Regions from separate parts of the Clostridium septicum genome, predicted to be linked through region 1. Evidence: riboswitches for the same ligand, from Rfam matches in the RefSeq annotation. Region 1 holds a riboswitch; the other holds the start of a gene.
The links. A riboswitch is a leader RNA that binds a small molecule or an ion and turns the genes downstream of it on or off. The one in region 1 is predicted to bind FMN.
Positions count from the first base shown of each region.

Region 2: another riboswitch for FMN. It lies ahead of ribD (bifunctional diaminohydroxyphosphoribosylaminopyrimidine deaminase/5-amino-6-(5-phosphoribosylamino)uracil reductase RibD); the one in region 1 lies ahead of CP523_RS10415 (ECF transporter S component).

Region 1 covers NZ_CP023671.1:2,266,604-2,279,190, reverse strand. The annotation lists gene CP523_RS10455 (ligand-binding sensor domain-containing protein) at 1-2,333, opposite strand, end outside; tRNA gene CP523_RS10450 (tRNA-Trp) at 2,436-2,510, opposite strand; gene CP523_RS10445 (NAD(P)H-dependent flavin oxidoreductase) at 2,713-3,780, shown strand; tRNA gene CP523_RS10440 (tRNA-Trp) at 3,882-3,956, opposite strand; gene CP523_RS10435 (metal ABC transporter substrate-binding protein) at 4,013-4,927, opposite strand; gene tsaE (tRNA (adenosine(37)-N6)-threonylcarbamoyltransferase complex ATPase subunit type 1 TsaE) at 5,189-5,650, shown strand; gene tsaB (tRNA (adenosine(37)-N6)-threonylcarbamoyltransferase complex dimerization subunit type 1 TsaB) at 5,647-6,363, shown strand; gene rimI (ribosomal protein S18-alanine N-acetyltransferase) at 6,347-6,796, shown strand; gene CP523_RS10415 (ECF transporter S component) at 6,849-7,445, opposite strand; FMN riboswitch at 7,612-7,727, opposite strand; gene CP523_RS10410 (Tex family protein) at 7,777-9,948, opposite strand; gene CP523_RS10405 (hypothetical protein) at 10,141-10,482, shown strand; gene CP523_RS10400 (M28 family metallopeptidase) at 10,569-11,915, shown strand; gene CP523_RS10395 (IS3 family transposase) at 12,021-12,587, opposite strand, start outside.
Region 2 covers NZ_CP023671.1:3,054,890-3,067,476, reverse strand. The annotation lists gene CP523_RS14140 (DNA-3-methyladenine glycosylase) at 1-404, opposite strand, end outside; gene CP523_RS14135 (hypothetical protein) at 519-743, opposite strand; gene CP523_RS14130 (Ig-like domain-containing protein) at 888-4,646, opposite strand; gene ribH (6,7-dimethyl-8-ribityllumazine synthase) at 4,813-5,277, opposite strand; gene CP523_RS14120 (bifunctional 3,4-dihydroxy-2-butanone-4-phosphate synthase/GTP cyclohydrolase II) at 5,323-6,522, opposite strand; gene CP523_RS14115 (riboflavin synthase) at 6,577-7,227, opposite strand; gene ribD (bifunctional diaminohydroxyphosphoribosylaminopyrimidine deaminase/5-amino-6-(5-phosphoribosylamino)uracil reductase RibD) at 7,252-8,352, opposite strand; FMN riboswitch at 8,530-8,646, opposite strand; gene CP523_RS14105 (aromatic acid exporter family protein) at 8,722-9,690, opposite strand; gene CP523_RS14100 (radical SAM/SPASM domain-containing protein) at 9,715-10,593, opposite strand; gene CP523_RS14095 (J domain-containing protein) at 10,961-11,494, shown strand; gene CP523_RS14090 (M20/M25/M40 family metallo-hydrolase) at 11,549-12,587, opposite strand, start outside.

The DNA of each region.
Region 1 (12,587 bases):
ACTTCGCTCCATTCTCCAGTAGAATTTCTTCCTTTCACTAAAAATCTATAGTGTCCAGGCTGCAAATTAGTATAGTTAGCATAATTTCTATTTTCTGAAAATACCCATTCATCATCTAACCCTTCTAATCTATATGCATATTGAATTTTACTCATATTTCTATAGTCTGGCATAAAAAAATTCAATTGAAATTGATTTGTATCATAATTAAGTGTTATTGTATCTTCAATAGAAATTTCCTCTCCATTATTGTATACACTTTCTATATTTACCTTAGGAATAAACTTCTTTTCAATTAAATGCTCTGGATAAAAACTTGTTAATCCATTTGTTCCACCAAAGAACATTTCTCCATTTTCACTTTTATAGTAAGAATGACCATTAAACTCACTTCCTTGTAAGCCATCCGTTACATTAAAATTCATAAACTTGTTCTTCTTAACATCAAACTTTGATAATCCATAATTTGTACTCATCCACGGATTATCTTCACTATCTATTAATATTCCATATACAAAATTATTACTAAGACCATCTGATTCAGTATATCTTGTGAACTCTTCCTTATTTTTATCGAATTTATTTAATCCATATTGAGTCCCTATCCATAAAGTCCCTTTACTATCTGATACAATCGACTTTACTGCATTATAAGATAAACTTTTCTTATTCTTTTCATTAGTTCTATAATTTTTAACTTCACCAGTTTCTTTATTATATTTTATTAATCCACCCTCTAAACCTGAAGCAAACCAATAGATTCCATCTTCATCCTGATAAATGTCTGCAAACATTGTATCATCTATCTTATTTTCTTTAAGCATATCTGTATATTGAGTGAATGTATTCTTTCTATCAAAACTACAAAGTCCGTTTTTTGTCCCTATCCATAGTATTCCATCTTTATCAATATACAAAGTCTTCACATCATCATGTATTAAACTATTATCACTTCCGTCTGATTTATAGCTTGTAAACTTTCCTGTACTTTTATCATATTTATTTAATCCATTTTCTGTTGCAATCCAAATTTCATTATCAATTCCAACTATTTCCCTTATATTATCGTCACTTATACTATTAGGATCATTAGGATTATTCTTATATCTAGTTACAATATTATTTTCTCTATCAATTGTATTTACACCACTATGTACAGTTCCTACCCATAATAATCCATCCTTATCTTGATATATCCCTGCAATCATATTTTCACTTAATGAATTATCATCAAAAGGATTTTTTTTATAATGTTTAAATATATTATCAGGATTAAATAAGCTTATTCCATCATAGGTTCCAACCCAAATAGTTCCTGATTTATCCTCACACAAACTTAATATATTATTATTTACTAAACTTTGTTGATCATAAACTTTTGCTTTATAGGTTGTAAATTCATTTGTCTGTTCATTTAGCGTACAAAAGCCATTATCCGTTCCTATCCAAATTGTACCTCTGCTATCCCTTAAAATAGCCTGAACAAAATTACCTGGTAAGGATTTTGAATCTCCTGGTACATTTTTAAATACTTCAATTTTATTAGTTGATAAATCTAATTTATTTAAACCTCCATTATTTGTACCTATCCATAAATATCCTTTTTCTTTATCTGCATAAACTTTGAATATTGTGTCAGCGCTTATGCTATTATCTGAATCATTCTTATAATACTTAGTTACTAAACCATCTTTTTCTATTTTATTTAAACCGCCTTCAGTTCCAACCCAATAATTTCCGTTCATATCTTCTGTTATCGAGTAAACAAACTGATTGCTTAAAGCCCTTTCAGTATTAATAGAATTATATATCCTTACAAAATTATCATTTTCTTTGTCGTACTTATTCAAACCACCTACAGTTGCTACATATATATCATTTTTAGAATCAACTAATATTTCAGTTATGTTATAATGAGATATATTACATCCGTCTTTACCAGGAAAATATGATTTTACTTCCTTAGTCTTAGTATTTATTTTATTAAGACCTTTAGATGTTCCTATCCATATATTCCCTTCCGAATCTTCATTTACAGCTGCTATATAATTCCCAGTTATACTCTTTTTATCGTCTTCTTTATATCTAAAAATTTCAAATTCATGTCCATTATATCTATTTAATCCATCTACAGTACCTATCCACATATATCCCTGACTATCTTGAAAAAGATATTCTATAGATGTTTGTGATAAGCCATCTTCTATAGTTATACTTTTAAAATTTATATTTCTATCAATATTATTAACTGCAAATGTAATATTTGAAAAAAAACCCAAACTAATAGAAATAAAAATTAATACAGATACAATATATTTAACCCTATTAATCATAGCCTTACCTCTTAGTATATTTCTTTATATTAGATTAATTATAACAAATTTTTCTGTTCTTTTACATAAAAAAAAGAGTATATTTAAAATATACTCTTTTTTTGGCAGGGGCACTAGGATTTGAACCCAGAACCAATGGTTTTGGAGACCACTACTCTACCGTTGAGCCATACCCCTTTAACAAAAATCATTTTAACATGTCTAACAAATATATGTCAATATATAGTTAAGTAAATACTAAAATATTAACTTTTTATTATAAAAACTAATTGGATATAAATTTCCCTTGTTAATTTTTTTTAATTTGTTATAATAGTTTAAAATAGTTTTATAATCAAATTATTTTATAATCAAATTATTTAGGGAAGGAAGTTTTGTTATGAATATAAAACCACTTATAATTGGAGATTTAATAGCAAAAATACCTATAGTACAAGGTGGTATGGGTATCGGTGTTTCTCTTTCAAATTTAGCTTCTGCAGTTGCTAAAGCTGGTGGAATAGGTATTATTTCTGGTGCTCAAACTGGATATAAAGAAGATGATTTTGAAACAAATACTCTTGAAGCAAATTTAAGAGCATTAAAAAAGCATATAAAACTTGCAAAAGAAAAATCTAATAACGGAATTATTGGTGTTAACCTTATGGTTGCAATGAATAAATATAAGGAACATGTTGAAGCGGCTATAGAAGCTGGTGTAGATTTAATTATATCAGGAGCTGGTTTACCTACTAAATTGCCTAAGTACACCAAAGGATTTAAAGTGAAATTAGCTCCTATAGTATCATCTTGTAAAGCAGCTAAAGTAATATTAAATATTTGGGATAAACATTATGGTATAACGGCTGATATGGTTGTAATAGAAGGTCCTAAGGCTGGAGGTCATTTAGGATTTAATAAAGAAAAATTACAAGAAGAAACTGAAGCATTTGATGAAACTATAACTAATATTATTAAAGTAATTAAAGATTTTGAAATTAAATATAAAAAATCAATTCCTGTTATTGTAGCAGGAGGAGTATTTAATGGATATGACATTGCAAAATACTTAAAATTAGGTGCTTCTGGAGTTCAAATGGCGACTAGATTTGTAGCCACTAATGAATGTGATGCAGATATTAAATTTAAAGAAGCATATATAAATTGCTCAGAGGCTAATATAGACATTGTTAAAAGTCCTGTTGGTATGCCTGGAAGAGCCATAGTAAACAACTTTGTTAAAAGAACTTTAAATAGTAATATTAATGTTTCTAAATGCTATAATTGTTTAATTCCTTGTAATCCAGCAACTACACCTTATTGCATTACAGAAGCATTAATAAATGCAGTAAAAGGTAATGTTGAAAATGGTTTAATATTCTGTGGTGAAAATGCATCAAAAATAAAAAAAATAGTTTCAGTTCAAGATCTTATGAATGAGCTTACTGAAGAAATAAAATTAGCATAATATAATAAAAATACTCATAAAAAAGGAGTTGTCTAAAAAACAACTCCTTTTTACTATAAAAGTTAATAAAAAAATCTAGTAACTAACGTTACTAGATTTCTTGGCAGGGGCACTAGGATTTGAACCCAGAACCAATGGTTTTGGAGACCACTACTCTACCGTTGAGCCATACCCCTAAGACATCTATTATTATATATTAAGTTAACATAAATATCAATACTTTTTTTTAAAATTATTGCAATGGTAATTTTTTTAAAGTATCTGCAATTAGTTTTATATTATTAATCATCAATTCATCAAATGAAATTTTTCCATCAAATTTAATTAATTCAACAGTATCATATTTTAATTTTTCTTCATTTGAAATATCTGTTGATTCTTCAGTTTCTTTCATTGGCTTAGATTTATCTTTTATAAAAACTATATTTGATTCATTTAATATCTTTCCATCTATAGACCTCTTACTTGGCTCACCTTTAATTTTTATAAAATTAATCCCTAAATCTTTTAATAAATAATCAAATTCATCAGTATTAACAATAACAGTATAATTTTTATGCTTTCCAATTTCTTTTTTTAATGGTTCTATAATCCCATTAAGTTCCTCTATCTTTTTATTATAATTAGCCTCATAAAAATCTTTATTTTTTATATCTCTCTCCTGCAATGACTGTTTTATATTATATAGTGCTATTTTATATTCATTATAACCTAAAAAATAATAAGGATTTTCTTTAGCGCTATTATTAACTTCATATCCTAGCGGTCTAACACCTCTGCTAATATTTATTACTCCTATACTACCTTTTTTTAAGTTATCAATTAAGTTATTTATCCAAGGTTCATAGTTCAACCCTGTGTATATAAACAAATCTATATTGGATACATTGTTTATTATATTTTCATCTACTTTAAATTTTTCTATTTCTTCTTCTGTGCTAAATAAATATTCTACATTATGTTTATCTCCAACTAATGATTTCACCATATAATATTGCGGTTTGCTCACAGTCGTTATATTTAAAAATACTTCTCTTTCTTTATCAAACTCATTAGTTGCATTTACCAATAATGGACTTGAAAATATACCAAGTCCCATAAATAAACCTAATGTGACTATAACTAATATATAAGTAAGCTTTTTCATAATAATACCTCTTTTTAAATTCAATATGTTTATACTTTCTTATATTATCCTAATAGTATTATACTATATCACTTTTCCAGTAATATTACAATAATGTTACAATATTATAAAATTAAACCTTCTTAAAAGCAAATTACTTTCATAACTATTTTTTATAATTTTAAATATTTACTTATATATAGTTACAAATTACCTTTCTTTTTTACTTGAATTTGGATAAAATATATTAATATAAAGATTTATATAGAAAGGAGCTATTATATGCACTTTAATGTTGATAATGTTGAAAGTACAACTGCTATAGGATATGCTCTTGGCAAATTGTTAAAATCCGGAGATATAGTTTGCCTAACAGGAGATTTAGGCACTGGAAAAACTCATATTACTAAAGGAATTGCAAAAGGTTTAGATATAAATGAACATATCACTAGCCCAACCTTCACAATTGTTAATGAATATGATTCTGGAAGGCTAAAATTATTTCACTTCGATGTATATAGGGTAAGTGATCCAGATGAAATATATGCTATAGGATTTGATGATTATATTTTTTCTGATGGTGTTTCAATTATTGAATGGGCAAATTACATAGAAGATATTTTACCTAAAGACTTTATTCATATATTAATAGAAAAAGATTTGGATAAGGGTGAGAATTTTAGAAAAATAACTATAACACCATATGGAGATAGATATAATTACGTAAAGGAGTTAAAAATATGATTGTTTTAAGTATAGATTCATCCTCTCAAGTTGCTACTGTAGCTCTTATGAAAGATGATTGTCTAATTGGAGAATATACATTAAATCATAAAAGAGAACATTCAGTTTTAATTATGGATATGGTTGAAATGCTTTTAAAAGATAACAACTTAGATATAAATGATATAGATGGATTTGTAGTCTCTAAAGGCCCCGGTTCTTTTACTGGTTTAAGAATTGGGATGGCTACTGTTAAGGGGCTAAGCTTTGGCTCAAACAAACCTTATGTAAGCATTTCTAGCTTAGATGCATTAGCATACTCTTTAATAAATTTTGATGGTATAATTTGTCCTATTATGGATGCTTTAAGAAATAGTGTTTATACTTGTTTATATAAAAATGAAAATGGAAATCTTACTGCTATAACTGATTATGATGCTCTTGATTTACCATATTTAGTAAAATTAATTAAAGAAAAAGGAGATAAAGTAATCTTTACTGGTGATGGCATAAATAAACATAAAGATTACTTAAAAGAACATTTACCAAATGCTGTTTTTGCTCCAAATCATTTAAGCATAGTTAGAGCATCATCTTTAGGTGAACTTGGAATTAAAATGCTTATTGAAGGTAAATATGATAGCGTGAATTCATCACCGCTTTATTTAAAAAAACCTCAAGCAGAAAGAGAGCTTGAAAAAAGGTTGGCATTAAAAAATGGAAATAACTTATAATTTAATGTCTCTTAATGATATAAACGGAGTTTTTGAAATAAGCAATCTTTGTTTTGCTATTCCTTGGAGCGTTTCATCTATAAAAGCTGAACTTAATAATCCATTAGCTAAATATATAGTTGCTAAAGATAAAACTACAAATAGTATAGTTGGTTTTGTAGGTATCTGGATTATAGTTGGTGAAGGTGACATAACTAATATAGGCGTTCACCCTTCTTATAGAAAAAATAATATTGCTACTAACCTTTTAAAATATTTATTTAAACTATGCAATGATTTAAATTGTGAAATAATAAATTTAGAAGTTCGTGAATCAAATACTCCAGCTCAAAATTTATATAAAAAATTTAATTTTAAGGAAATTGGGATTAGAAAAAATTATTACGAAGATAATAAAGAAAATGCTATATTAATGCAATATAAAAAACTTTAATTTTATTATATAAAAAGGAGTTATACTTTTTAAAGTATAACTCCTTTTTATATTATGCTTCCGTAAGCTGTTCCTTTTTTTCACTATTAAAGTTTGAATCAACTTTAAATATTGCCATTGATACTTTTTTATATAATACATAAGTTACTACAGATACAATAACGGCTTTTATTCCGTTAAAAGGCAATAACCCAACTGTTATATATTGTAATAATGCAGCTGATTCCATATGCATTCCATAGGCTGGTAATAATAAATACACATTTGCTATTATTCCTACTATTTCTATTGCTATAAATCCTAATCCCATTCCTATAAGAGCTGTTTTCTTGTTCTTATTTCTATGATAAAACCAAGCCGCAGGTGCTACTAATGAAACTCCTACAATAAAATTAGCAAATTCTCCTACAAATCCCGTATTAGTTCCCTTAACAATCAAAATTAATAAATTCTTTATAAGTTCTATAACTATTCCTGCAAGAGGTCCAAAAGCAAACCCTCCCATAAGAGCCGGAACATCACTTAAATCTATTTTTAGCCAATCAAATGCTGGTATTACAGGAAAATCAAAATACATTAATATAACTGCAATTGCTCCTAGTAATGATATTTTTACTAATTTGTTTAAATTTTTGTTTTCATTGTTCATTTTTATTCCCTCCCAAAAGTCTATCCTCTGGGGCATTAAGTTAGAAATTCTAGTCTTACTTTAAATATAAAAAAGCCCTGATGTTTTAAATACATCAGGGCAAAAATTCAAGTAAAAGAAATTAGTTAAATGTAAATTAAATACAAATAACCTCTTTAATCTAACTTCCTACCTTCTTTCATCCAGACTATACTGTCGGCCTCGGAATTTCACCGAATCATGCTAAATTAGCTCGCGGGCTTTACCGCCGGTGGGGAATCTCGCCCCGCCCTGAAGATAATGTTTTATTATAATTCCATTATATTACCATCATTTTGATTTTACAAGTATTTTATTCATTTTCTTTTATATCTTTCATTGAAAGAGAAATTCTTTTTCTCTTTTCATCTACTTCCATTATTTTTACTTTTATTACATCTCCTACTTTAACTATATCTAAAGGGTGTTTTACAAATCTATTGGCCATTTGACTCTTGTGAACAAGACCATCCTGATGAACTCCAATATCCACAAATGCTCCAAAATCTGAAACATTTCTAACAGTTCCCATAAGAACCATTCCAGATGATAAGTCTTTTAAATCAATTACTCCAGTTTTTAAAATTGGCTTAGGCATTTCCTCTCTTGGATCTCTTCCCGGCTTTTGTAATTCTTTAATTATATCCTTAAGAGTTGGTTCTCCAACTTCTAACTCTTTAACTAAATTATTTAATCCCTTTTCTTTAACTCTCTCTTCTATATCATTCAGCCTTTTATTTATTAAATCTTCTCTTGTATATCCTAATACTTTAATTAAATTTTTAGCTACGTTATATGATTCTGGATGAACTGACGTATTATCTAAAGGATCCTTACTTTCCATCACTCTTAAAAATCCTGCACATTGTTCATATGCTTTTTGCCCTAATCTCTTAACTTTTAAAAGTTCTTTTCTACTTTTAAATCCACCAACTTCATCTCTATATAACACTATATTATTTGCTATAGTTGTATTTATTCCAGCTATATGATTAAGTAATGATGGCGTTGCTGTATTTAAATCTACACCTACTTTATTTACGGAGTCTTCAACTACTCCTGCTAATGATTCTTCTAATCTTTTTTGAGTTACATCATGCTGATATTGTCCTACTCCTATAGCTTTAGGATCAATTTTAACAAGTTCTGCCATAGGATCTTGTAATCTTCTTCCTATTGATATTGCTCCTCTTATAGTAACATCTAAATCTGGATACTCCTTAGTTGCTAACTCTGATGCCGAATATACTGATGCTCCTGCCTCTGAAACTATAACATAAGCTAGTTCTTTTCCAATTTCATTTTTAATTTCAGTAATTATTTCTGATACCACTTCTTCTGACTCTCTTGATGCTGTACCATTTCCTAATGATATAACATCAACATCATATTTTTTTACAAGTTCTTTTAACACCTTTTTAGTTCCTTCAACATCATTTTTAGGAAGAGTCGGATATACAGTTGCTTTTTCTAAAAACTTACCTGTACTATCTAAAACTGCAACTTTACACCCTGTTCTAAAACCTGGATCATATCCCATAACTACTTTTCCTTTTATAGGTGGTTGCATTAATAACGCTTTTAGATTTTCCTTAAAAATCTTTATTGCCCCCTCTTCACCTATATCAGTAAGTTCTGCTCTTACTTCTCTTTCAATAGATGGATATATTAATCTTTTTAGAGAATCTCTTATTGCAGATTTCAAATAATTATCAGTTATTGAATTTCCTTTTAACAATTCTTTCTCTAAATAATTTATTATTTTATCTTCATTAACTACAATTTTAACTGAAAGTATTTTTTCTTTTTCACCTCTATTAATTGCTAATATTCTATGTGGAGGTATCTTATTTACTTCTTCATTATATTCATAATACATTTCATAAGGAGTTGTTTCTTCACTACTTCCTTTTGACTCAATTTTACCTTCCTTTAAAACTAATTTTCTAATCCATTTTCTATATTTAGCTTCATCCGATATTGTTTCTGCAACTATATCTAAAGCCCCTGATAAAGCTTCTTCACAATTATTAACGCCTTTATCCTCATTAATAAACTTTTTAGCTTCTTCTAAAATATTCCCTTTAAATATTCCCTCTAAAATTAATTCCGCAAGAGGTTTTAATCCCTTTTCTAACGCAATAGTCGCTCTTGTTCTCTTTTTTTGCTTATATGGTCTATATATATCTTCAACTTCTGTTAAAGTCATAGCTTTTTGTAAAGACTTTGTTATTTCTTCTGTTAACTTTCCTTGTTCTTCTATAAGCCTTGAAACATCCGCTTTTCTTTCTTCTAAGCTTCTAAGATATGTTAATCTTTCTTGAAATTTTCTTAATATCTCATCTGTTAATCCCCCAGTTTGTTCTTTTCTATATCTAGATATAAATGGAACTGTATTTCCCTCATCTAGAAGTCTTATTACATTTTCCACTTGAGATAATTTTATTCCTAGTTCTTCTGCTAGTCTTCCCTCTATCTTAACCATTGTTTCCTCCTATTATTTTTACTAAAATTTACATAATACTAATATTATTATAATATTATTTATAATTAATACAACTATACATCTTTCAAATATTTAGTGATATAAATTTATGATATATTTTATTATTCCTATTGATATTATGTAAATAAATAGATATAATTATATTGTAAATATTTTACAGTAGGTGATTGTATGAAAAAATTTGCTGCTATTTTAAACAAAACAATAAATATATTATTAATATTTTTTGTAGTGTTTTTAATATTAAATGAATATTATATTGTAGAATTTTCAAAAACATTAAGAAATGTTTTTGCTTTTCTTACATTTATTCTAATCCTTATCTCTGCAATGAAAGAACTTTTAACTAACAAATCTGGATTATCTAGATTTATTAATGGAATTATTTTATTTTGTTCTATTATTGGTGGAGTATTTTCAGTTATAAGCAATCAACTTAATCTATTTATCTATATTTGCATACTATTTTCTGTAAGCTATGGATTTATAGACTTAGTATATAAAAAATCCTAATTTAATTTGACCATTATAAAATTATCTCTCATAATTTAACACCTCAAGTAATAGTATTTAATAAAACTATTATTTGAGGTATTTTTATGAAGAAAAAAGTTTCATACTATTTGTTAATATTATTTATTACTACGGCATTGGGTTTTTCTATTTTTTTTAATATTACATATTCGCAATTTAATTCAAATAATGTAAAGAAAAATATAGCAAACTTTTCTTCACAAACCTATAGTGGTCGTTTACCTGGAAGTGATGAAAATAATTTAGTTGCTGAAATAATTCGAAAGAATTTTCAAGATAACAAATTAACACCATTAAATGATAACTATAGAGAGAATTTTAATACTGTTTGTCCTGTAAAAACAAATACTCAGCCTTACATGCAAATTTCTACTAAGGGTATTGTTTTAGAGGAATTAAAATATGGTGTTGATTTTAAAGATGATATGATTAATTTTAAAAAAAATACTATTACATTCTCAAGAGCCGATACTGTAAACATTTATACTAAATCTATAGATGTTATTACCTCTGATGCAAAATGTTTATTTTATGTGAATTGCAAAGAAGATTTCTCTTTTAGAAGTTCTTTTTCAAGCGATTTTCCTTATGATATGGTAATCTCAGTTAATACTAATACTTACAATAAAATATTAGATTCTGTACGTAAGGGACTTGAAATTTCTGTTCATGTACCATTTGAAAATAAGGAAAAAACTATTTCTAATGTAGTTGGAGTTTTAAAAGGATCTTCACATAAACTACCACCACTTGTATTAACAGCTCATTATGATCATTTAGGAAAAGATGGCTTAGAAAATTTATATTCTGGTGCATTAGATAATGCTTCTGGAACATCTTTCTTGCTTGAACTACAAAGAAGTCTATCCACTTATGGTAAACCTAAACGAGATATAATTTTTGTTGCACTAAATGCAGAAGAGTTCGGTCTTCTTGGTTCTAAAGAATTTGCAGAAAAGAATATAGATAAGTTACATGATGCAGAAGTTATAAACTTTGATATGATTGGTAGTGAAGGATATCCTCTAACATTTATGCAAGGTCTATCTTTTAAAGATAAAGATTCTAAATTATTAAAGTCTGTTGAAAAAATAGCTAAAAATAAAGGTGTTAAAACTGAAGTAGTTTATCAAGATTCAAGTGATCATGCTAGTTTTAATAATGCCGGTATTGATTCATTAAGCTTTTGTCATAGCGATGTCTCAAGAATTCACACACCTAATGATACTGCGGAATTTATTAGTACAAATGCTATAGATACAGCTTATGAAGTCGTTGAAGCAAAAATATTAGGTTCATCATACGGATTTTTAACAAGATTTTTCTATAGTAAAATTTCAATTATACTATTTTCAATATTATTAATTGTATGGATAGCTTATGGTGTTAAAAAAAGAAAAGTTTCTAATTAAAATAAAAAGAAATGTCTGAATAAGATGTACCCTATAGAGTAGACATTTTTTTTAAAGTCTGCTTTGGAGTTGTCAATAAAAAGTAGACACAAAGCTAAGATAATTTTATGAATTTAATTTTTCAAATTCAGCAGGTAAAATATAACCTAATGAAGAATGAATTCTCTTAGTGTTGTAGTATAATTCAATATATTTAAATATTTCTTTTTGAGCTTGTTCTAGAGTTTGATATTTAGCATCTAGAATAAGCTCTCTTTTTATAGTTCTGTAAAAAGACTCCATAGACCATCCAACTACCTTTCGTGAATAGATATCAAGAAAAACTGCTAAATAGAGAGTTCCTTTTTTAGTTGGTATATATGTAATATCTCTAACCCATATTTTATTTTTGCTATCTGTTTGAAACATTTGATTTAATAAATTTGGACGTTCAATGGCATTTGATTTTTTATTATAATATTTATATCTATAGAGTGTTCCTTTAGGACACAACTTTAGTTCTCTCATGAGCCTTGCTACATGTTTTCTATTAATATTAATTCCTTTATTATTTAAAACTTTTTCTATTCTAATAGAGCCATAACGTCCCTTGTTTTCTTCAAAAATTTGTTTGATTTTCCCCTTCAATACTTCATTCTCAATATCCCTTTTATATGGCTTATGTTTTAAAAA
Region 2 (12,587 bases), 790 kb from region 1:
GGTCCATTAGTTAAAGCTTTCTTTTGACTTCTACTTAAACTTTTATAGTCTTTTTTAAACCTAGTATTAGATAAATATTCTAAATTATCTAATGGCTCAATAGCTCTAATTAAAACTCCCTCTGCAATGTCTTTTTCACCTGAAATTACGTTAAAACAATGATATAATCCATATATAAAATATACATATGCTATTCCTCCCTCTTCATATAAAGGTTCGGTTCTTTCTGTTCTCCTACCGTTATATGCATGGCTTGCTTTGTCTATAGCTCCAATATATGCCTCTGTTTCAACTATTCTACCTCTTATTTCTATACCGTCAATTTTCCTTACTAGTACTTTTCCTAAAAGATCTTTTGCAACTTCAAGAGCATTTCTTTTATAAAATTCTTTATTTAATATCATATTAATCACCACTTAAATACTTTTATATTATAAATTATAAACAAATTTATAAATTTAATACTAAACTAAAATAAATAGAAAATCCACAGCATTTAAGCTGTGGATTTCCCATTATTAATTATTCCATTCTATTATTAATATTTTAACTTCGTCTTGTTTAAGTTCAACTCTATATCCATCTAATATAAGCCATGTAATAAGTTCCTTTTCAATTTTGTCTTTCTCAGCATCTTCTAGCATAAATATAGCTGATATTTTATTTACTCCTATGCTTTTTCCATATTCTATATTTTTTAATATCTTTTCTTTTTGCTCATTAACTCTTTCTTGCCATCCCATTTTCTAATCCCACCATTTCCATTATTATCTATATAGTTATATGATAGAATTGAATAGATTATGCTATTTTATGTTATTATAATTTATTATTTATCCTAGCTCAAAGTAACTTAAAACATTATTACATTTCATTTTAACAATCTCTTAATTTGAATAATATTCTCCCCAATCAGCTAATTTCTTTACTTCAGGAGCATTATTAGGAGTTCTATCGCCATCTTTAAATGGAGCCATCCAAACATCTATCGCTCCTTCTTTTCTCTTAGATTTTACTATAATTTTTTTTATTCCTGTATTTTGATTTTGTCCTGATGGATTTATTGACTCTTTATAAGGTTTAGCCTCTACTACTTCAAACTCTAAATTTCCTTTTGTAAGAAGTTTAACATATAATCTATTGTCTCCATCTTTTAATATAACAGCTTTACCATTTTCAACAATATCAGCATCTGCCTTTGTATGCATTTGCCAAATAACTTCGCCTTCTCGTTTTAATAAGAACTCATCTCTCATTAATAGCTCATTTCTATTTATAAAATTAAATCCTCTATTTACCTTTACTGCATAATTTTCATATGCTGAAGTTAAATCTAATACACCATATCCTCCATCTTTTCCATTAAGTTTTTTATCAATTACTTCTGAATATGCTGGAACTACTTGATTTATCTCTTTTGAAGGATTTATTACTAAAGTATTATGACCTTCTGCATTTTTTCTATAGTATGACCATCTCTTACCATTTTCGGTATTTTCCCAATATCCTTGTAAATTATAATTTTCCTTACCTAAATCCATTGCCCATCTTACACCTAGTGAATCGTATACAAAGCTACCTATATCTAAATCCCCATGTGGTGCTCCATTTAATCCACCTTTAAAACCTAAGAAACTACTTTCTTTATTACCCCAATCTTTTCTCATTGTTATTACAGATTGATTTTTATACATTTTGTCTAATTCCTTAGGGGCATCACCTTTATATAAGTTTGGATCATACCATAATAAATCATATACATTAACTATTGAATCTACTTGATCCATATAAAATTTATGATACCAAGTTAATTCTGGTCTATTTAATTCCTTTGCAAACCATAAATTTAAATATCCAACAGGATTTACTAAATCATTATCTGAATAATTATATGTTCCTGCTTTCCCTGTCATAAACATAGGATATTCAGCTGTTTCTTTTATTCCTGGTGCATTTATAAATAAATTATTACTGTTAATAGCTGAGCTTACAGCTGATAAGAAATATACAAGATATCTAGTTCCATAATCCCAATATGAAATTCCCTCAATGGAATCACCTTCTGGTGCATATTGTGGAAGCCCATGTTGTATTGACTTAAATGCTTCTTGTATTATTTGTGATGCAAGATCTGTGCTATTCCCTCCCATTATTGCTAAAGCTGAAGTAGAAAATCCTGTATTACACACAAAATTCCAATTAAATCCATCTTCAACAAAACGATGGTCATTTTTTTTATAATGATCTAATGCAATATTTAGAGCCTTATTAACTATTGCATCTTCTATACTCTTCTTTTGAGAATCATTTAAATAATCATATAACCAATCATAACCTATAGCTACACCATTAGATGTCATAGCTGTATCTAATAAATGTTTATGGCTCCAATCTGGATAGTTGATTGCAACATTTTCAAGTTCACTCCAAGCTCTATCTGCATACTTTGTATCCCCTGTAATTTTATACATAAATGATAAATCAACTATATATTTCGATGCCAAAGTATTTAATCTTACTCCATCTGGTTTATTATATGGAACTACTGGTTCATTAATAATTTTATCTATTCTAGATTTTAATTCTCCATACCATTCTTTAGCATTTACATCTGTATTTATTAATTTTTTTATTCTATTAAAATCAGATTGATTAGCTAAAATCCTAGGATGTTCAGTTTTAACAGTTGCTTTTATATTGTTAATTGAAGGTGAAACAAATATTGTTCCTTCTGCTGTTGTTTCATTTCCAGAATTATCACTTGCTATAATAGTTATGTAATCGTATCCATTAAAATTATTATTAGGTTTATATACATAAACTCCATTTGAAATATTAAATTGTCCATTTGCAGTTGATTTTAATATTTTAAAAGTTAGGGAACTACCCTCAGGATCTATTGCATTTAATGCCCCATTAATATTAACGTTTTCATTAGTCTTTATGATAAAGTTTTCAAATACAGGACTCTTATCTATTTTATCTATATTAACATTTATTTGATCTAAAGCATAATTACCACTTTCATCTTTAACTGCTATACTAAAGCTATCCTTACCATAAAAATTTTTATTTGGATAATAATCAAATTCTCCTGTATCTTTTAAATTAATAGATCCATTTGATGGATTTGCTAATACTTTATACGTAAGCATTTCTCCATTTACAGATTTTGCTTTTATTTTACCACTTGCAACTTGTCCTTCTTTTATATTTATATCATTTATATTATCAATGCTAATTTCTGATGTATCTCCAACAATTACTGGTATTTCCAATTTAATTTTTTCACTCTTTTGAGTAATTACTAATTTAGCTACTCCTTTATTTACTCCTCTAATATTACCAATGTCACTAACTGCCATAATTGAATCGTCTGATGATTCAAAAGTAACATTTTTATCAGTGGTATTTGCTGGATTAAATTCTAAACTTAAACTTTTTTCTTCTCCATCATTTAAATTAATTATAGAAGGATTTGCTTCTATACTTTTTACCTTAATATATTTTTCAACAACAGTATTATCAACCCAAACAGTTCCAATACTATCATCATATAAATACTCAAAAACTATGCTTCCTAATGTTTCCTTTGGTAAATCGATAATATATTCGAAATTTCTCCAATCCATATCCCTATCGGCATCTATAGTTATAGTTCCCATAGGCTCTATTTTATTTCCATTAGTATCTTTATACTGTAATCTTAAACTTAAACCTTTACCTTCAAACCCTGTTGTTTTGATCCATTGAGAAATTTTAATTGATTGTTTTTGCATATCTGCTGGAATATTTTTAATTATTTGATTTAATGTACCCCTTGAGTTTTTTCCTAAAGTTTCATTTTCTATTTTTACAGAAGAATTACCTTCTTTTAAAATGCTATTATCTGATGAAACTAATAATCCTCCAGTGCTTTTCCACACTCCCCAAGATTCTGGTACTCCATCACTCTTTATTTTTTCATATCCTCCATTTTTAACTAAACTATCAACTGGATTTACAGGATTATTTGGTTGTGTAATACTTATATCACCTATAGCCTTTAATACAGGATCGTTAAAATATACTTTACCTGTAGTATTAGCTGATATATAATTTTCAATTTTTAAACCATAAACCTCTTCTCCATTTAACTCCTTTGGAATATCTATGTAAGTCTCTAATTTAGTCCAATCTGTTGTTTCTGTTAACTTAGGATTTAAATCTAATATGTCAATTTTCTGATTACTTTTATTTACTATTTGTAATCTAACATTTGCTGTACCACCTTTTAAATTTTCTGTTTTAACCCATTGAGAAAACGTATACTTTTTATCTAATAGATCTTGCGTTAATTTTACAGTTTGATGAACAATAACATTATTTTTATCTTGATTTGTAATATGTACTAATAAGCTACTAGGCTTGTCTTTAATTATGTTAGTCACAGTAGAAGATATGTAATTCCCTCCTTTTGCATAATAATTCCATTCCTCTGGTGTGCCATCATTATTACTATCACTGTACTCACTATTTGTAATAATATTTACTGATTTTTTAGTTTCTGCTAACACATTTACTACTGGTAAAAAGAAATTCACTAAAAATACTACTACCATACTAGAAACTAAAAATTTTAAAAAGTGTTTTGACTTTTTTCTCATATTATATCCTCCTTAAATAAATTAATTCAAATCGGTTTACTAAACTGTAAAAGTTAACCTTTATCTGAATTATATAATATAATTATATATAATACAATAATAAAAGTTAACGTTTTCAATATGTTTTTTTAGAAAGTGAATTCAAAAAGAATTCACTTTCCTTCTCTTATTTAAATTTACCTAATAAATTAGACATTTCTATAGCTGATACTGCCGCATCAAATCCCTTATTTCCAGATTTAGTTCCAGCTCTTTCGATAGCTTGCTCTATATTTTCTGTAGTTATTACTCCAAATATCACTGGTATTTCTGTCTCTAAACCAATATTGGCAACTCCTTTTGAAACCTCAGAACAAACATAATCATAATGACTTGTGGTTCCCCTTATAACTGCTCCTAAGCATACTACAGCATCATAATTTTTACTTTGTGCCAATTTTTTTGCAACTAATGGTATTTCAAATGCACCAGGCACCCAAGTTACTGTAATACTATCCTCATCTACACCATGTCTTTTAAAAGCATCTATAGCTCCACTAACTAATTTAGATACTATAAACTCATTAAATCTTGCCGCTACAATTGCATATCTTTTCCCTTTCCCTATTAAATCCCCTTCAATTATCCTCATAATAATAATCTCCTTCAAAATTAAATTAATTTATAAAAATTTTATTTATAACTTAAGTAAATGTTCCATTTTTTCCTTCTTAGTTTTTAAATAAAATATATTATCTTTGTTACTTTCAATTTCAATTGGTACTCTTTCAACAATATTTAAACCATATCCCTCTAACCCTGAAATTTTTTTAGGATTATTAGTCATTAACCTTATTTTTTTAACTCCTAATAATTTTAATATTTGAGCTCCTATTCCATAATCTCTAAGATCCTCTGGAAATCCTAATTTTAAATTTGCTTCGACTGTATCAAATCCTTCATCTTGAAGCTTATATGCTTTTAACTTATTTATTAATCCTATCCCTCTTCCTTCTTGTCTCATATAAAGAAGAATTCCACTTCCTTCATTACTTATTTGCTTCATAGCCCTATCAAATTGTTCGCCACAATCACATCTTTTAGAACCAAAAACATCTCCTGTTAAACATTCAGAATGAACTCTTAATAAAACCGAATCATTCTCTTTAATATCCCCTTTAACTAAAGCTACATGATGCTCTCCATTAAGTCTGTTTACAAAACCAATAGCTAAAAATTCACCATATTTTGTTGGCATTTTAGTTTCTACCATCTTTTCAACTAAAATCTCCCTTTTACTTCTATAAGCTATTAAATCTTTAATAGTTATAACTCCTATACCATGTTCTTTAGAAAATTCTAATAATTCTGAAGTTCTTGCCATAGTTCCATCATCTTTAATTATTTCACATATAACTCCAACTTCTTTTAGTCCTGCTAGTTTAGCTAGATCTAAAGAGGCCTCTGTATGACCTGCTCTCTTTAAAACTCCACCTTGTTTACCTATTAAAGGGAAAATATGCCCTGGCCTTCTGAAATCATTTGGCTTACTATTATTTTTTACTATATTTTGAATTGTAGTAGCTCTTTCAAAGGCTGATATTCCTGTACTAGTTTCTTTATAATCTATAGATACAGTAAATGCTGTTTCATGATTATCTGTATTATTTTCAACCATTGGAGTTAACTCTAAATTACTTGCTATTTCCTGGCTTATTGGCATACAAATCAACCCTTTACCATGTGTAGCCATAAAATTTATATCCGCTCCAGTAACCATTTCACCCGCCATTACTAGGTCTCCTTCATTTTCTCTATCTTCATCGTCTATAACTATGATCATTTTTCCTAATTTAATATTTTTTATAGCCTTTTCTATTGTCATAAATTTACTCATATATTTGGGAAAATAAATTCCCACTCACCACCTTTCAATAAATAAAAAAATCTCTTACATAAATCCATTTTCACTTAAAAACCCTTTTGAAATCTTAGAACTTTCCTCATTAATATCTTTACAAAAATATAGCTTTTCTAAATATTTAGCTAAGATATCGCATTCAATATTGACTTTTTCACCTATAGCTTTTCTAAGTAGTGTAGTTTCATTTTGACTATGAGGAATTAATGAAATCTCAAAAGTTTCACCTTTAAGTCTAGCTATTGTTAAACTTATTCCATCAATAGCTATAGATCCTTTATAAACCATATATTTGCTTGTTTCTTTTGTAGCCTTTAAAGTTATCCATGTAGTTTTATCCTCTCTTCGAAAATTAATTATTTCAGCCATAGAATCAATATGTCCACTTACAATATGTCCATTAAACCTGTCATTAACTTTCATAGCTCTCTCTAAATTTACTTTTGAACCTATATCTAAGTATGTCAGATTACTTTTATCTAAAGTTTCTTTCATTATATAAGCTGAAAAAAAATCCTTTTCTTTAGCAATTAAAGTTAAACATACTCCATTAGTGGAAATACTATCTCCTATATCTACATCCTCTAAAACTTTCTTACACTTTATAGACACTTTATATGATTTATCATTTTTTTCTAAAAACTTAACTTCTCCAATTTCTTCAATAATCCCAGTAAACATTGAATCCTCCAAAATATAAATTAATTAACCAATAAAATTTCCTATAACTAATAAGTCTTCATTAAAACTTCTAATCTCTTGAAATTTTAAATTATATGACTCCTTTACTTCTTTAATCCCTAGACCTTCAACTGGGGTTAATGCTTTTTCACCTCCAAATATTTTTGGTGCTATAAATGTATATACTTTATTTACTAATCCCTCTTCTAAAAATGAATAGTTTAAGTTCCCTCCGCCCTCTACAAGAATGGAATCTACATTTCTTTCTCCTAACTTTTTCATTACTTCCTTTAAATTTACTTGTCCATTTTTATCATTTACTTCTATAACTTCAATACCATTACTTTTAAGTACAATTTTCTTATTTTTATCAGCTAATCTAGTAGTAAATATTAAAGTTTTTGAACTACTTTGATTCTTCAAAACAAGAGACTCTATTGGTATTTTTAATGAACTATCTAAGACTACTCTAAAATGATTACTTAAATACTCATTTATATCATCACCTCTATATCTCAAATCTGGATTATCCTTTAATATTGTATTTATTCCTACCATAATACCTTTATATTTTTTTCTTAAACTATGGACAAACTCTCTAGATTTCTCATTAGTAATCCACCTAGATTTATGTTTAGCTGTAGCTATTTTCCCATCAATTGTCATAGCCCACTTTAATGCTATAAAAGGCTGTTTATTTATAATATAGTGATTAAATATTTCATTTAATCTTTGACACTTCTCTTCTAAAACTCCTACAACTACTTCTACACCTTCTTCTTTAAGAAACTTAACCCCTTTTCCTTTTACTAACGGATTAAAGTCTAATGTTCCTACTACAACTTTTTTAATTTTATGTCTTTTTATTGCCTCTACGCATGGTGGTGTTTTCCCATAATGACAACAAGGCTCTAAAGTTACATACATAATTGCTCCTGCTAAATCTTCATTTGTATTATTTATTGCATTAATTTCAGCATGTTCCTTCCCAAATATCTTATGGTATCCTCCTCCAATAACTTTTCCATTCTTTACAATTACAGCTCCAACTAAGGGATTAGGATTTACATAACCTTCTCCTTTTTTAGCTAATTCTAAAGCTCTGCTCATAAAAATCTCATCCATAATTATTCCCCCTAAAAACTAAATAAGAGCCTTGAAAACAAATGCTTCAAGGCTCTAAAATTAAACTATTATCTATACAATCTTTTATAAAAATTATATTTTGTTTTTATAAAAATAGAAGCTCTGAACCTAAAAAGTTCAGAGCAAATAATCCTATAAATAATCATAGTTTCAAATTTATTTCTTCTTTCATCCAGACTATACTGTCGGCTTCGGAGTTTCACCGAATCATGCTAAAACTAGCTCGCGGGCTTTACCGCCGGTAGGGATTTCCACCCTGCCCTGAAGAAAATTATTAACTTTTACAAATTTATCTTACCTCTATAAGGTTAATTTGTCAATATTTTCTTTTTCATTAGTAGTAAATATTTAACTCTCTTCAGATAGATAGCTTTTAGCAAAGTTTCTTTTTATTTCTAAGAACTCTTCAATATCATTTAAAAGTTGTAATAGCTGTGATCTATTTTCAAATTCTTCTCTTGTTTTTGGTAAATCCATTTTTTTAAATTCATTTCTAAGAATTATTAACTTTCTAAGTAATTCTTTACAATCATTTGTTTCTTTTATATTTTTAGCTACTTCCTTTATAAAGTTAGACATTATAGTAGTTTGCTTAAAAGACATATAAAACTTATCAAAATGCAATCTCATTCTCTTTATAGTATCATATTGATTTATTCTCATATTTATATAATCTGTATAATAAGAATTAGTTTTTAAGAATTTATTATTTACAATCTTATAAACAGTATATTTACTATCTGTTAATTTTTCTTCTATTTCATCCATTAATTTTCCTTCATCAACATCTACAGTATGAGTAACTAATGATTTTGACATCTTAAATAGTATAATTCTAAAAGCTTCTTCTATATAATCTTTATCCTCTTTAAATTTATCTTCTAATGATGGCATAAAAAGATTAGCAATAGCTGCTGTTCCTATTCCTATTAACATAATTAATAATTCATTTACAATCCAATAAAGATTTATATTTTCTGCTATTAATAAGTGTGTTGATAAAACTACTGTAGCTATCATTCCTTCTTCTATTTTCAACTTAGATGTTAGAGGTATAAATATTATTAAAAATATTCCAAAAACCATTGGACTTTGCCCTAATAATTTGTAAAGAACAACTGATACCATTAAACCTATTAAACATGCTAGAATTCTATTTCTGCTTACTATCAATGCCTTTTTTCTAGTATCTTGGATACTTAAAATAGCTATAACTGCTGCTACTGGTGCAAAATTCAACTTTAATAAACCTGCTAAGGCTAAAGCTACTGTTGCTGATATTGACATTTTAAATGTTAAATTATAAACATACTTCACTTACTATCCCCCATTTTATATGTATTATTTCTTAACTTTATATCTCTTAGCATATCCACATTTTTTACATAAATCTTCTACTGCTTTCCTTTTTGAAAAACCCTCATAAATTTTTATTGCTCTATCAGAATTTATTATTTTTTCCATAGAACTATTAAAAATATTACCTAAAGGTATATTGCCCTCACTATCAAGGCAACATGGTACCACTGTTCCATCTACTAATATTCCTATTTGATCTCTTAATCCATAGCAAAAAACCTCTTCTTCCTCTTCTAACAAATTAATATTAGGCCAATTGAATTTTTCAGCTGTATTAAGATATAAATTTTTTCTAAGCTTTATCCCTAATTTATCTTTTAAAGATTCCTTTATACTTATATTTAAATTTAATTTTTCTTCTAATAGTCTAAATATACAATTATTTAAACTATTACTTGCTTTCATTTCTACTGTGTCCATATTCCACAATCTTAATGAACATATTATATTACTTTTTTCGTTAGCTTCATTAATAAAATTAATTATATTCTCAAGGTATTCATTAAAATTAACATCTTGATCATTAGCTTCAAAACTATGTAATGAAATATTAACTTGTCTTAAAGCTTTTGACTTTAATAAAATTTCTTTAACATTATTAATTAAAGTTCCATTAGTTGTTATATTAACCTTTAAATCATTTTTATAGCTTATATCTAGAAACTTTTCTAAATTAGAATTTAAAAATGGTTCTCCCATTAAATGCAAATATATATAATTCGTATATGGTTTTACTTCTTTTATTATATGTAAAAATTCATTTTCATTCATAAACTTATACTTTCTTTTTGTCTTCGGACAAAAATTACAACTTAAATTGCATATATTAGTAGTTTCTATATATACTTTTTTAAACCTCATATATTTCTCCTTTGATTCTGATTTAATAATTACTAACTTACCACAATATATAATTATTTGCCACTATTTTTATATTGTTATTATTATCTGAACATTTTTACCAATAATTTTTTATTGCATTTATTTATTGCTCATGGTATTATATACTAGCAGTTGGTACGAAAAGTGCTGATTACCTGTAGAGCTTGGTTTGTCCTTCGCCGGATGCCAAGCTCTACTTTATTAAAATATAAAATACTTTTTTGCCTAATTTAAAAGTTGGTTTCAATTATGAAACCGACTTTTATTTTAATTAATTAGAATAATATTTAATTCTTTAAATATATTTAAAATAGGTATTATAAATTATTTAAGGAGTGAATTTAAATTGGATCCATATAAAGTATTAGGAGTTCAACCTGGCGCATCTAGTGATGACATTAAAAATGCTTATAATAATATTCTTGCAAATTATAATGTAAACATGAATAATTTATCTATTAATAATTCTACTGAAAAAGCTTTAACAGATGCTAATATAGCTTATGATTTATTAATCAACGGAAATCTTTATAAGGAAATAAGAAATTTAATTGAGCACAACAACTTTGTTTTAGCTGAATCTAAATTAAATCTAATCGATCATAGGAACTCTGCTGAATGGAACTATCTTCAAGGATTTATTTCTCTAAAAAAGGGCTGGTTTGATACTGCTGTAAATCATATAAAAGCAGCTACTGATTTAGATCCTGAAAATCCTGAATATAAGGATAGCTTAATAACTTTACAATCAAGAGCTAATGAAATTATGAATGTTTATAAACAAAATAATCCTAAGACAAACCCTCCTGGTGGTAACAATAATATGGGCGGGTGCCCTGGTGGCAACACTGGTGGCGGTGGAAATGGTGGTATGTGTTAATACTAGAATTTCTATAAAAAATAAGGGTAGAACAATTCTACCCTTATTTTTTTGTTAAGCCTTAGAAAGCTCAACAATTAATCTTGACAATATTTCTAAATCCTCTATTTTCATATGTTCTTCCAATGTATGAGGCTTTCTTTCTCCACTTGATAGATTAACTGCTTTTAATCCATTTCCATTAAATACATTAGTATCGCTACCACCACCTGTAGATTTTGTTTTTCCTTCTATTCCTATGGCTTTTAAAGCATTCTTAGCTTTAATTACTATTTCATCATCCTCATTAATTACAAATTGTCCAAACAATCTATTTACAGTTATTTCAACTTTTCCTCCAAACTTTTCAGCAGCCTTTTCAAAAGTTTCTATCATATGAGCTGTTTGTTTTTCAAGACTTTCAATTACTGTACTTCTTGTTTCTGCTTCTATAATAACTTCTGGACATACAATATTAGTTGCAACTCCACCATTTATCTTTCCTATATTTGCAGTTGTATTTTCATCTATTCTTAGCAATTTCATATTTGATATTGCTTCTGAAGCTATTTGAATTGCACTTATACCATCTTCTGGTGATACTCCTGCATGAGCTGATTTACCAGTTATTTTAACTAGTAACTTATCTTGAGCAGGTCCTTTAATAACTATAGTTCCTATATCTCCACTAGTATCAAAAATAAATGCATTTTTAGACTCAATCTTAGAGTAATCTAAATTTTTAGCACCATATATACCAACCTCTTCTGCTACAGTAAATACTATTTCTATATTAGGATGTTTAATATTATTTTCTTTAATAACTGTTAATGCTTCTATAATTGCTGCAATTCCACCTTTATCATCTCCACCAAGAACAGTAGTTCCATCTGAGTAAATAATATCATCTTTTATAATTGGCTTTATATTAGTGCATGGTGTAACTGTATCCATATGGCATGCAAATAAAATAGGTTCTCCTTCCACATTTCCTTTTAATTTAGCAATTAAATTCCCTGTATCTGATTTTACAACTTCACAAGCCTTATCAAATTCTACTTCTAACCCTAATTTTTCTAAATCTTTTGCAAGTCTTTTAGCAAAAGCTCCTTCT